2 linked regions of the Persicobacter psychrovividus genome follow. The protein of the gene in region 1 interacts with the protein of each later gene in a pairwise test. Links are inferred from orthologs where the notes say so. Each region holds a gene or a part of one and is shown on either strand. Other genes may lie near its edges.

Region 1 (7,276 bases):
ACACTCCCTCACGAGTATTAATTCTTTGCTTAACAATATTTCAGGGACTGAGCCAATGTGCTTAGTCCCTTTTTTTGTGCCCACAAGCGGACGATCGTCCTGCCCACTGATAACGCTTTAACAAATGAATGACAATCTATTAGACCAAATTCCGAGCCCCTGTTTTGTACTCGAAGAGGTTAAGCTACGAAAAAATCTCGCTGCTATTCGCCATATTATGGATCAGGCAGGCGTAGAGTTTATTGTTGCTTTTAAGGGCTATGCCATGTGGTCGACTTTCCCCATCCTGCGGGAATACATCAATACTTCAACGGCCAGCTCGCTGCATGAGGCACGGCTTTGTTTCGAGGAGATGAAAAACAAGGCGCACACCTACGCCCCTATTTATGCGCCTGAGGAAATTGATGAAATCCTCTCCTATTCGTCGCATATTACCTTCAACTCCATGAATCAGCTAAAAGCTTATGCCCAAAAAGCACAGGACGCAAAGGTTTCTGTTGGCATACGCGTCAATCCAGAATATGCTGAAATTGAAACGGATCTATATAATCCTGCCTCACCCAACAGCAGGCTGGGCATCAGAAAAGAAAATTTGCCTGCCCAGCTGCCTGATGTGGTGAAGGGGCTGCATTTCCATGCCCTTTGCGAAAACGACAGCTATACTACGGAAAAGGTCACCCATGCTTTTGAAGAACGCTTCGGCCAGTATTTCAGTCAGCTCGAATGGGTGAATTTCGGTGGTGGACATTTAGTGACCAAGGAGGGTTACCAAAAGGAGCATCTGATTGCGGTACTGAAAAAATTTCGGGCAAAATACCCTCACCTGAAAGTTTACCTCGAACCAGGGAGCGCATTTGGCTGGCAAACGGGTTTTCTGAAAAGTACCGTGCTGGATATTGTAGAAAATGGCAGTGCATCCACGGCCATGATGAACATTTCCTTTACCGCCCATATGCCCGACTGCCTCGAAATGCCTTATCGACCAGAGATTCGCAACGCACATGAAAACAATGAGGCCCCCTACCATTACCGCATTGGCGGAGGCAGCTGCCTTGCGGGGGATTTCATGGAAAGCTATGGTTTTGATGCCCCCCTGAACATTGGGGATCACCTCATTTTTGAGGACATGATCCACTACACGATGGTAAAAACGACCACCTTCAATGGTGTACAACACCCCTCAATAGGAATTATTGATCAGGAAGGGAAATTCCGACTGGTGCGTAAATTCGGCTTTGAAGATTATAAAAACCGCTTGTCATAAAAGCGGTCTGTTACTCAAGCCTCAGTGAACTATCGCTGAGGCTCGACCTTCTACTGTTGTAGATGTTTTCAATTCTGCCTAACTTTAGGCCATACGAACCTGTGACTTCTGCTTGTTTTTCAACTAAAAACATCAGATTATGATAAAACCAGCCTATTTCATTTTATGCTTCTTGCTGTCTATCGCAAATGCTTTTGGACAAACATCAGAAGGGATATTTTTGAGTTTCGAGTCCTTTGTCAGTGGAACGCCAGACCTCCCAATTCAACAGTTGGATCACGCCAGTAAGGAAGCGGTCAACTACCTCTCCATCAACGCTTCGGGGGTTATTGAAAAAATCAACTATACTGCCGCTGGAGAAAGTAAAAACCTGAATATTGAAAGTATTTTCGCTATCGCCATCAATGGTCGCCAATATATAAAGGCGGAAGGATTCGGAAAGAAAACAGGAAAGAGGAAGCACATTCTATTAAGTAAACTTTATGGCACCAACTGCCCACTGATGTCCTACACCATTGCAGAAGCCCCAAAGGCCAGCAGAAATGGCGGTGGCCCGAGTGTTGGTTTAGGCATGGGCGCCATGAGTATGGGTGGTATGGGCGGCAGCATGATGGGGACGGGCATCAGTTCAGGTGGCGGAAATAACCCGCCTGCAATGTACAACCGATCGATAAAAAAGATCACGTTCTGCCTCGACACTCAAACAGGCGAGATTATCAATCGGACACAAAACCCCAAAAAAATAATCAAGCGACTGAAAAAAATTGACCCAAGCCTCAAAGGGAAGAAAATTACCAAAGAGAATTTGGATTTATATCTGAATGATTTTCAGGCGCAGTATATGTCAAAATAAAAAAAAGCGCACCCTTGAAAAAGAATGCGCTTTCCATTTTATCGCTAAAATTGATTATCCTTTAACAGGGATATCTTTCAAAATCGCCAATAAGTAATCGTAGAAGCGGGTTACTGTGCCAATTTCTACCATTTCATCTGGTGAGTGTGGATTTTTGATCGTTGGTCCAAAAGATACCATGTCCAAGCCAGGGTAAGCTTCGCCAATAATACCACATTCCAAACCAGCGTGAACCGCATTTACCACAGCTGCTCTGCCGAACTGCTTTTCAAACAAGCTTTCCATTTCCTTCAATACCGCTGAACTTGGGTTTGGTGCCCAGCCAGGATAAGAACCTTCATGAACAACTTTACAGCCCATCAATCGGAAAGGTGCGCCTACTGAACGTGCGATATCATCTTTGGCAGTATCTACCGAAGAACGTTGCAAGGTCAATACTTCAAATTGACCATCCTTGATATTCACCTGTGCCAGGTTTGTGGAAGTTTCCACCAATCCTTCGATGTCGTTAGACATGCGGATAACGCCATTAGGGCAAGCCTGAATTGCGTTCAGCAATTGCTCCTGGAATTTGGCAGTCATCACCTGTGCAGGGTTGTTGACTTCTTCCACAGCAATTTCTACCAACGGATCTGCTTTAGAATATTCTGATTTGAAAATCGCTTCCATTTCAGCAACATGCTGTTTGAAATCTGCTGCTTTGTTGGCTAAAACTGAAACCACTGCAAAAGACTCGCGAGGGATCGCATTACGCAGGCTACCACCTTCGATTTCGCTAACAAGCAAACCATAAGTTTTGTTGGTCAACCACAACAGGCGATTCATCAATTTGTTGGCATTACCGCGTCCCAAATGAATTTCCCCACCAGAGTGACCGCCTTTCAGGCCGCGCAATGACAAGCGGAAAGATTTGTAACCTGCAGGTAATTCCTCCTGATCGTAAGTTGCCGTTACGGTAGTATCTACACCACCAGCACAACCGATCGTCAATTCCCCTTCGTCTTCCGTATCAAGGTTCAACAAAATGGTCGCATCCAAAAGGCCACTTTCCAAACCAAAAGCACCTGTCATCCCCGTTTCTTCGTCGATGGTGTACAAGCACTCAATTGGACCATGAACCAAAGATTTGTCTGCAAGAACGGTCATCATAGTCGCAACACCAATACCGTTATCAGCACCCAAAGTTGTTCCTTTAGCTTTCACCCATTCGCCATCAATAAAAGACTGAATGCCTTGCGTATCGAAGTCGAAATCTGTATCTGCATTTTTTTGGCAAACCATATCAATATGTGATTGCAAAACGACCGTCTGGCGATTTTCCATACCTGCTGAAGCAGGTTTTTTCATAATGATGTTACCGATTTTATCTTGGAAGGCTTCAATGCCATGTTCTTTTGCGAAATCCAACAAGAATGCAATCACTTTCTCTTCTTTTTTAGAAGGGCGTGGCACTGCATTTAGGGCTTCAAAGTTTGTCCAAAGCGCTTTAGGCTCCAGATTCATCACATCCTGATTCATATTCTTGTTATTTGTGTTGATTAATGTCTGGGCCTTCAAAAATGAGCCCCTGACACTGCAAATTACGATTTTTTCGTTTGCTCCCCTAATTATCTAAAGAGGTTTATGCGCTTCACTTTATCAGGCGCAATGTCCACGCCAAAAGTAAAATGAAGGTATAAAAAAACACCCACCTGAATCATCAAGTGGGTGTTCATCTGCTTTTTAAGGCCTGATTAACGAATATTGAAAGGAACGACCTTCAAGGTGTAATCATCCAAATACAGCTCTGCGGTATATTTTCCTTTTTCAAACAACTCATGGTTTGGCAAAACAAAATTGACGTTTTGCCCTGTGTTATCGAAAAGAATTTCTTTGCTCAGCGTATAGATCTGGTTTTCCCCAACGGCCTTAAACTCCCCTGAAGAACCATTAGGATCCATGATCACCTGCTGGTCATCATCCAAAATTCTAAGATAAACCGTATGTCCCTGAACTTTGGCCACCTCATTTTTCTCGAGCGTAACCGTGATACTGAGTTTATCAAGGTGACGTAATCTGAAAGGCGCATCATAAACTTTGTCGCGGCGGTTGATGGCTTCCACAAGTACCGTTCCTGCCTTGATTTTAGCAGCCACTTCCAGTTTTTCTGTCAGCTTGGACTTTTCTTTCTTCAGGTCTGAAATATTTGTTGAAAGCTCATTCTGCTTCTCTTTAAGGGTAGAATTTTCCGTCAGTAACTGATCATTCACCTTTTTGAGCTTTACAATCTCGGCATCTTTTTCCACCAACAGCTGGGTGTATCCTGCCAATTGTTTTTTCGATTCCAGCAATTTATATTTTAAAGACGACAGTGCATTGTCGATCAATTCTTTGCGCTCCTCAGGCGTATATTTTGCCTCCTGAATTTGGTTTGGATTCTCGGGATCCAGATTTTGACCCTGACGCATCGGAATAGGCTTACCATCCAAAAGAAGCATCATCTCGGTTAACTGATCGAGTTCTGTTTCCAGCTTCACTTTGGCACGGTACAGGTCATCGGCTTTACCATTGAGCGACTTAATTTCATCGATTCGTTCCTGATAAAGCGAATTCATGGAATCCAATGCTTGATAAGAGGCTTTAAGTTCCATTTTATTCTGACGCAGCACGCGGTTCTTTTCATTGAAACGATAAGTGGTGACCAACGCCACGGCAACCAAAAGTACCGTAGCCATGATGATCCATGTCTTTTTCTTCTGCATTTTATCTCTTTTACGGCAAGACCTTACTGTTGTCTTTAGCTCTTCATTTTCTTCAAGCAATTGCTTATCCATAGTCCAAATTAATAATACAGGGCCAACGCTGTAATGATAAAAAAATCAATGGTGGTGTTTAAGATTTTGGGCATCAAGCTACAAATATGATTGATGATCGTGAAAATTCCTATCTACGATAAACAAATCACTTGACAAGGATATGAAAATTGCACTATTCCAACTGATTATAACGCTATTTTCATTGTTATGCAATAAGTTTAGCTTCAAATTAATATTTACCCAATTTATTTGCATCAAAGCCCTAAGGTGGCATTTCCTGCACTTGGAAATTACCTATATTTGCAGCCAAACAATTTACCTTTAATCAGCATGGATCAAAGTCAGTCCCAAAAAGGGATCCTTCTTGCCTGTACAACAGCCTTCTTGTGGGGATTCTTGTCATTGGCCATTAAGTATGCCACCAATTTCATTCCTCCAACCACCATTATTTGGGCCCGATTTACCATCGCATTTATTGCCATGTTCCTTTACTTTCTGTGGAAATCACCACAGACTTTAAAAATTCTGATCAAACCACCCTTTTTGCTGGTGGTGGCTACCGTTGCGCTGAGTTGTAATTATCTGGGCTATACCATGGGTATAGATCTGATTTCGCCAGCAGGTGCACAGGTTATTATTCAGCTTGGGCCGATGCTGTTGGCCGTGGGTGGCGTGGTGTTTTTCAAAGAACAGCTGAGCAGGGCGCAACTGATGGGTTTTGCGATTGTAACGGTGGGATTTTTCCTTTTCTTCAGGCATCAGGTCAATGATCTTTTTGCGGGGCAGGAAGACACCTTTATTTACGGCGCCCTGTGGGTGGTTTTTGGTGCTGTAACCTGGGCGACCTACGCCTTGTTGCAAAAAAAATTGGTGATCGACCACCCACCACAACAGCTCAATTTGTTCCTTTATGGTTTGCCTGCGCTGCTGTACATCCCTTCTACCTCATTTACCGCGATTGGGCAGCTTGATATAATGGGATGGGCACTTCTGCTATTTTTGGGGCTCAATACCCTGGTGGCTTACGGTTGCCTTGCATCAGCATTAAAATACACAGAAGCCAATAAGGTGAGCGTGATCATCACCCTTAACCCTGTCATTACTTTTATTTGCCTTGCCATTATGCAGGCCTTTCAGATCGAATGGATTACAGTGCCCAAAATGGACATCTTCACCGCCTTCAGCGGACTCATCATCCTGTTTGGTGTTGCGATTGTGGTGGGCAGTAAAAAGCTGAAAAAGAAGGACTTGAAAGATAAGGAGATTAAATTATCGGAAACTCACAAAGAATAATTCCTAATATTTAATCAATAAAATGACGAACAAAACCCCCAAGCAAGTGCTTATTGATTATACAGATCAACACTGTTAGCTTATGGTTTATTTTACTCGATGACGACAAATATGTCACTATCGGATAGTTTAGTTTGTGATCGCCTGAAGTGGTATTCAGGCGATTTTTTTTGCACAAAAAAAGAGCATTCTACCGAATGCCCTCATTGCGTCTGTTGTTCTTGAATAGTGGATCAGGCAAAAGCACCTACATGCCCCAAGACCTTCTCGACTACTGTATTTTCACTTGGTGGATTAAAGTGGATCAGGGCGTGGAATTCCCAAGCTTCTTTAATCGATGAAGTCTCGATAAAATAAGGCTCGTAGCTTGGGTTCAACGAATAAAGCATCAGCTTATTCTCATCGCTTTTACCTCTGGCGATATTTTTACAAACTACCCCGTCGAATTCTGTAACCAACACATAGGTTTTGCCATGTTTGAGCTCTGAAAGATTCTCAACATATTTCCCGACGAACACCCCTCCATTCTGAAAGTATGGCGCCATGGAATGCCCTTTAATGCTGAAAGCCCGATAAGTACCATTTTTGGTTTTGGGGATACTCAGCTTCTGCAAACCAAGCATATATTCAGGATCGTTATAGCCATTCAAATAACCTGCATGCGCTTTTTCAGGGACAAACTCAATATTTTCCTCCCCCTGAAAATCCACAGACAAAGCCAAAACACGCTCTAAGGGTTTCATGATGGAATTATGATCCTGTGATTCCAGATTTTCAAGACCGATGCTCGGAATATTTTTTCGGATAAGTTCGTCAAGAGTAACTTTATAGAAATCGGCAATCTTGCATAAAACAGAAAAGTCAGGTTTCGTTTTTCCTACTTCGTAATCCTTGTAGGTCGATCTTTTTATCCCGATGGCTAATCCGAATTTTTCCTGTGTAAGTTTCCGTGCTTTACGGAGGTATTTTAAATTATCAGCGAAAAATTTCATCGTCTTTTGAGTTTGAAAATGAAGGAATCAAAGGCTTTCAATAGGTTAAATGCCTCCTTAAATATTTCAAAAACAAGGT
Region 2 (7,340 bases), 190 kb from region 1 along the record:
CTTTTCGCACAGTATGCTGTTATTTCAACAGAAGAGGCTGTGAACGATGCAAACCTAATCTCTGATGAGTTAGATTTAGATCGTGTAGGGGTTATTTGGGCTTCCGGTATCGGAGGGTTACGCTCTTTCCAAGAGGAGATCACATCTTTCGCCAAGAATGATGGTACGCCGAAATTCAATCCATTTTTTATCCCAAAAATGATTGCTGATATCGCTGCGGGACACATCTCGATCAAATATGGTTTCAGAGGTCCAAACTTCTGTACGGTATCGGCATGTGCTTCGGCAACAAACGCCCTTTTGGATGCCTACCACTACATTAAAAGTGGCATGGCTGATGTGATTGTTACTGGCGGCTCTGAAGCAGCGGTAACAGAAGCAGGTATTGGTGGCTTTGGTGCATTAAGAGCATTATCGACAAGCAATGAGGATCCACAGACGGCTTCACGTCCATTTGATGCAACCCGTAATGGTTTTGTATTGGGTGAAGGAGCTGGGGCTTTGGTCTTGGAAGATTACGAACACGCCAAAGCACGTGGAGCGAAAATCTATTGTGAACTGACTGGTGGCGGAGCAACTGCTGATGCACACCACATGACGGCCCCACACCCTGAGGGATTGGGTGCTGCACGCGTAATGGAGATGGCACTTCAGGTTTCAGGATTGAAGCCAGAGGACATCGATTATGTGAACGTTCACGGTACTTCTACCCCACTTGGTGATGTTGCTGAATTGAAAGCGATTGAAAAAACATTCGGTGAGCATGCTTACGAATTGAATGTAAGTTCAACAAAGTCAATGACAGGCCACTTATTGGGCGCTGCGGGCGCAATTGAAGCTATCGCCTCTATTAAGGCGATGGAATCAGGTATTGTACCTCCGACGATCAATAACACGCAACTTGATGAGAACATTGATCCTCGATTCAAACTGACGTTAAACAAGGCTGAGAAGCGCGAGATTCGTGCGGCATTGTCGAACACGTTTGGATTCGGTGGCCATAACTTCTCGGTGATCTTCAAAAAAATCGAAGAATAACCAGCTCGTTGTGATTCGAATTCTAAGAAGAATTTTCACCTTAAACGCTCGTTTAAGTGCAAAAGATAAAAGGCTTATGTCTTCAATCACTCAGATTGTAGGCATCAAGCCTTTAAATCTTTATTTATACCGACTGGTTACACAGCATACCTCTGTGGCTAAAGAGACCAAGCACGGTACGAAAGAGTCCTATGAGCGTTTGGAATATTTGGGTGATGCGGTATTGGGGACCATCGTGGCAGAGTTCCTGTTCAAGAAATATCCTTTCAAAAATGAAGGATTCCTGACAGAGATCCGCTCACGGATGGTAAATCGCGAAACACTGAATCAGATTGCGGTTAAGATTGGCTTGAACAACCTTGTGGAGTACAACCAGGGGAACAAGCACGGCCTGGCCTTCAAATCGATTTATGGCGATGCCCTCGAAGCCCTTGTGGGTGCCGTATACCTTGATCATGGCTACCGCAGATGCCATAAGTTTGTGATCAAGAAGTTACTCATTCCTCATTATGATCTGGAGAAGGTGATCCTTACCAACCCCAATCATAAAAGCCAACTTATTGAGTGGGCACATCAGCACAAAAAAGAAGTAAGATTCGAAGTGGAGGAAGTAAAGAACAATAAGCATTTTAAAGAATTTGCTGCCCAGGTATTCATTGACGATGCACCTATTGGAAGAGGTACTGGCTTATCAAAGAAAAAAGCAGAGCAAAATGCTGCGGAGAAATCCATGGAAAAAGTCAATAAGAAATAAAAAAGCGACCGTTGTAACGATCGCTTTTTTTATGCTGAAATTTGCCGTTCCTTATTTTTTAATAAACACCATCTGGCTCAGGTAAATATCCTCCTCATGCTGTTGCTGATCCTGCCAGGTGAGCGCCTGATCTTCATCCCACTCGAAGACCACATCCTCACGGCCATCGTTAAAGCGTAACCGGACTTCGTTTTCATTGCGCACCCATCTTTCGGCAACAGTCTGCCCGTCAACCGAAAGTTTATTACCTGCGGAAAAGGTCATCTCCTGAAACATATCAGGCTGTTGTTCCAATAGCGCCTCCAGCAATTCCCCTTCAAACACCTGCGCATAGCCGTCAGATAATATCGATGCAGAATTCAACACGTAAGTACCTAAAAATGGATCTGTAGGCGCCGCCTCTTCTTCAGATTTACACCCCAAAAGAGCCACAACCATCAACATCAAAATCAGACTGTATTTTACTTTCATATCTTATAGAGATCAATATTTCATTTTCTTTTTTAGACGAACTATAAGGGGCTTCAGTGCATGTTCCTCAAAAAAAAAGTCATAAAAAAAGCACCTTTCGTATGAAAAGTGCTTTCTGATGATCAAGCCCTTGGATGATTTGATATTTTCATCAGCAGTAACACCGATAAAATGCATGCATCCCTTCTGAAAAACATCAGGGGTTTATTTGCTCATATGCGCTTCAATGTCCTCCACTTCTATAGGAATTTGCTTCATCAGGTCGATATTACCTCCCTGCTTCACCGCAAAATCATTCTCAATACGGATTCCCATATTTTCCTCTGGAATATAAATTCCAGGCTCAATGGTGAACACCATATTCTCTTCAATCACACGGTTCACCTTGCCATAATCATGCACATCCAAGCCGAGGTGGTGAGAGGTGCCATGCATAAAATATTTTTTGTAAGCAGGCCATGAAGGGTCCTGATTTTTCACATCCGTTTTATCGATCAGCCCCAAGCCCAAAAGCTCTCCTTCCATCATTTTACCGACTTCCTTATGATATTCAGGAATGTTAATACCTGGCTGAAGGATATCATTCGCCCCTTTGAAAACACGCAAAACGGCATTATATACTGATTTCTGACGATCAGAAAAACGACCGTTCACAGGAATGGTACGGGTCATGTCTGAAGCATAATTACTGTACTCCGCACCAACATCCATCAGCAACATATCACCATCATTACAAACCTTGTTGTTCTCCAGATAATGCAAAACACAGGCATTGTAACCCGATGCAATAATCGGCACATAGGCAAAGCCTGCGGAACGATTGCGCATAAATTCATGGACATATTCAGCCTCAATCTCATACTCCATCACGCCTGGCTTCACAAACTCCAACACCCTGCGGAACCCCTTATTGGTGATCTCACATGCCTTCCCGATCAGGTCGATCTCAAGGGCAGATTTAATGGCGCGCAACTGGTGCATAATAGGAGCAACACGCAAATATTGATGCAAAGGATAACGCTCCTGACATTGCTTGATAAAGCGTGCGTCGCGGGTCTGTACCTCAATTTCTGCACGCCAATGCTCATTGGTATTCAGGTAAACACAGTCCACTTCCGCCATCATCATCTGAAAAGTACTTTCAAATTCCGAGAGCCATTTCACTTCACGCACCCCCGAGGTCTGCGTAGCTTCCTCTTTTGAGTATTTGTGCCCTTCCCAGATAGCAATATGCTCGTTGGTCTCCCTTACAAAAAGCACCTCACGCCACTTTTCATCAACGGCATCAGGGTAAACCACCAAGATACTCTGCTCCTGATCAATCCCACTAAGGTAAAATAAATCCGAATGTTGCTTAAATGGCAGGGTACCATCGGCATTGGTCGGCATAATATCATTGGAATGAAACACCGCCAACGCATTGGGTTTCATGGCCTTTGCCAAATTAGCACGGTTCTGAATAAACAATTGTGGATCTATCGCCTCGTATTTCATAGTTTATGGTCATTTTTAATTGATGTATCAACGGATCAATTTACCCAATTTTCCCTCAAGATTAACATATTATTGCTATTTTGCAGTCCATACCTTTTTATAATTGAACCCCTAATTTAGCATGTTGCGCTCCCTGATTCTCTTTGTTTTTGCATTATATTCCGTTGGCGCAACGGCACATCAAAAAAAATACTGGGTCATTTTCAAAGACAAAGGGCAAGCAAATACAGCGGCCTCACTTGACCGCCCCCTGTATTCCCCCTATGTTTCGGCACTGAAAAAGGAACAACTGCCGATCATCTGCCAGTCGAAGTGGCTGAATGCCGTCTCCACCATCATGGAGCCTCAGGACAGCGCCCGTCTGCTGAGCTATCCCTTTATAGCGCAAATCAGGCCGCTGAATCAACACCTTCAATTAATGTGCAGCCATATTGCCTCGCCTCCAGGCCTTGAGAAAGACCAATATGCTTTTAATCAGATGCATGGGCAGGCCTTTGCCGACAAAGGACTCAATGGCACGGGCGTCAGGATTGGCGTGATTGATGCGGGCTATATTGACGCCAATGTAAAGCCAAGTCTGAAAACCATCTTTGAGCACCAGCATGTAATGGCCACCAAGGATTTCATCAGCCCATGGAAAGCCGATTTATACCAGTCGCCAGAAACTTTTCAGGATTGGCACGGCACCGAAGTGCTAGAATGTATTGGGGGGATTTTTGAAAAAGGAAAACAGCAGAAAGGCTTTGCGCCCAATGCCAATTATTATTTGGCGCGTACCGATCACGGGAATCAGGAGTACCGCGGGGAAGAGGATTATTGGGTACAGGCATTGGAATGGCTCGACAGCATGAACGTGCGGCTGGTCAATTCCTCCCTGGGTTATGCCAAAGGGTTCGATGACCCTGCCGAAAACTATCGACCAGCGGATATGGATGGCCAAACAAGCATGATCTCCAAGGTGGCCGAAATTGCGACCACAAAAAAAGGCATGTACCTGGTGGTGTCGGCAGGAAATGAGGGCGACGACCCCACATGGCGGGTAGTTTCTGCTCCTGCGGATGCAGAACATGTGCTTTCCGTTGGCGCAACAGAATACGCCTACGGCAATAAATTTGAATACTCGGCTCAAGGCCCCCAGCACCTGGATTATATTAAACCTGACATTGCCTGTTATGCCCCTTCTGGCACCTCATTTTCGGCGCCCATCATTACAGGTTTGGTGGCTTGCATGCTTCAATATAAGCCACAGCTCACCAATGAACAGATCACTGCCATCATTCAAAAGTCGAGCAATTTACATCAGTTCCCCAATAATTTTATTGGCTATGGTGTTCCGAACTGCCGCAGGATACTCGATATGATGAACGACCAAGGAAGTCTGTTCCCGAATAAATTGCTTGTGGCTGAAGAAAAAACGATCACTTTGCCGATTCAACACGAGGAGGCGCTGATCTTTCAGAAAAAGGACGAACGTAATGTGGTCAGTCAGTCAATTAAAAAAGTGAAGAGAAAAGGACTGACCCTGAAAAGAATGCAGGGCATCAGCCGCACAACCGTCGTTACACCCGACGAAGTCTATGAAGTGAAATGGGCCGCCTTATAAATTTTGCGACAGGTACTTTTCCCTCGGGGATGCCAGTCTGATGGGCCTTTCGAAAAGCTGGGCAATTCGTCCTGACCAACTACTTTACCACTTGTATAATACCTGTAACCGCAACTGAAATCGCTGATTTCCTTCCGCCTGATCGAGCCCACTGCCAAATGACGTTCTGCCGTGGTACTGCTCATAGATTCCATGCAGCCAAAAATCCCAACGGCTTTCAGTATGGTACTGCACCATCCCTGCCAGTCGGCTCCCCTGCCCATAAAAAACGGGGGTGGAAAACTGGAACCGTACGTTCTTCTCATAAATATACTGACGCGCCTCCCAATCCTCGACATCAAACAATGCGAAACGCCCATAAAAGCGCCATATGCCATCATCGGTTCGGTAAGTAATATCTTGCACCAGCACTTGCCCGAGCGCCTTACCTGCGCCAGAAATATGCAATCGGCTCTGTCCAGCCCACCGCCCTTCGGGCTGATATTTATACAGCACATAGCCTCGCCATTTCCGCACCGTTAATAAGTCTTTGTACCGCTGATCTGCTGTAAAAACATGATCGCGCTCTTTCTCCTCCAGTCTGAAATTTACTGCCCAGCGGTGTGTTCGCTTTGGCTGATAATGAATGGTCATGCTGTGCTCATAACCTGCTGAATTACTTGACAGCCGATATTGCGGCGACTGAAAATAAAACTGATCCATATACAGGTCGATCCACAGTTTCGCGGACAGATACAACTTATTCGCCCAATACAATCCCTGCTCTCCAGATTGCTGACCACTTTCAGAAAGCCCCTGTCCCAAATCGCCCTCATACGCCTGATGATAATACCGATAATACAAGCCCGTCGTCCATCGGGCGGAAAGGGCATTCATCCATAAAGCATTCACGACCAGCCCCCGCCCATTATTGGAAGCCAACTCTACTGCCAGGCGGTTTTTGCTGAAGGTATGATCTGCATAAGCGCCGATCGTAACAGATTGCTGAAAACGTGCCGTCGGGGTCGCCCTCAACTGCAACTGCCCGCCATACAAATAAGCACCCGCGAAAATGGCTTTCGATTCATTGCGATAACCAACACTGGTACCGACGTGCTGCTGCCATACATTATGCCGATGGTCTTGCTCACTGCCCCTTCGGTGGTATCCTGTTGTGTATTGAGTGGTGGGTGTTCCTTCAGCGATATTGTAGTCTTGCAGCCTGCTCGAAGCAAAACAGCTGTACTGCCATGCTCCCTGACGGTATTGCAACCCCAAGCCACTGAAATATCGGGAGGAAAAGCTGCCATTAGCACCCTTCATGACGCCTGCTGAACGATTAAAAGCCAATAATGGATCGCTGCTTTTTCCACCAAAAAATCCTTGATTCAGACTCAGACCCAAGCCCTGCGATAGCTGAAAATTCCCAAAAAACAATTTCAGTCCAGCATGTTGATAATGTAAGTAGCCACCATAATAATCCGCCCCATACTGCCGATTTTTTATGGCAAACTGAAAGGCCTCCCCCGCCTGAAGCTGTGCGTTCAAAGCCATTTGCCAACGGCCGTGGCCATATTTGAGCCGTAAGTTCCGATCCACTGCACTCCCCTGATAATCCCCCGACTGATACCCCACCGCTTTGGGAAACCGGGAGGTGGTCGTCAGCAATAAATAGCGTTGGCGCCTAAACGTTTTTTTACGGTGTGGTCGAATATCAAAACGCAGAAAGGGAGCTGCAACCTTTGCCAGTGCCTGATGCCAATGTGGCAAATATTGCAGTTCGTAGACCGCGAAAATATCCCCAAAATTACGCCGATACTGCCGAAGGCTTTCGAGCTGTGCGGTGGTCAGGAAAAATAAATCGGAATAGTCGTCGGTCAGGTTCACCTCCACGGGCGCATAAAGCAACTCCTCGAGGTCGGTACGCAAACGGGGCTCATCGATAGGCTCCGATTGCAATTCCTGCAAATAGCTGAAAACGGCCTCTACCTCAGGTTGAGC

The links. The genes of interacting proteins can lie anywhere in the genome.
Region 2: the proteins of AABK40_RS08725 (region 1) and AABK40_RS09545 interact in binary tests that used the Escherichia coli proteins (3 or more experiments, as listed by UniProt). The link is inferred for Persicobacter psychrovividus from one-to-one orthologs.

The regions. Positions count from the first base shown.
Region 1 is NZ_AP025292.1:2,050,991-2,058,266, forward strand. The notes cover bases 1,404-4,301. They hold AABK40_RS08725 (aminoacyl-histidine dipeptidase), read right to left. Parts: upstream 3,636-4,301; coding sequence 2,172-3,635; downstream 1,404-2,171. Other genes in these bases: AABK40_RS08720 (hypothetical protein), read left to right, coding at 1,404-2,117; AABK40_RS08730 (hypothetical protein), read right to left, coding at 3,851-4,301. Also shown: AABK40_RS08710 (saccharopine dehydrogenase family protein), read left to right, coding at 1-21; nspC (carboxynorspermidine decarboxylase), read left to right, coding at 125-1,264; more of AABK40_RS08730, read right to left, coding at 4,302-4,930; AABK40_RS08735 (DMT family transporter), read left to right, coding at 5,243-6,205; AABK40_RS08740 (XRE family transcriptional regulator), read right to left, coding at 6,439-7,197. UniProt on the Escherichia coli protein: Dipeptidase with broad substrate specificity. Requires dipeptide substrates with an unblocked N-terminus and the amino group in the alpha or beta position.
Region 2 is NZ_AP025292.1:2,238,509-2,245,848, forward strand. The notes cover bases 1,613-4,574. They hold AABK40_RS09545 (aminopeptidase P family protein), read right to left. Parts: upstream 3,758-4,574; coding sequence 2,468-3,757; downstream 1,613-2,467. Other genes in these bases: rnc (ribonuclease III), read left to right, coding at 1,613-1,792; AABK40_RS09540 (hypothetical protein), read right to left, coding at 1,844-2,263; AABK40_RS09550 (S8 family serine peptidase), read left to right, coding at 3,879-4,574. Also shown: fabF (beta-ketoacyl-ACP synthase II), read left to right, coding at 1-1,038; more of rnc, read left to right, coding at 1,115-1,612; more of AABK40_RS09550, read left to right, coding at 4,575-5,360; AABK40_RS09555 (hypothetical protein), read right to left, coding at 5,445-7,340.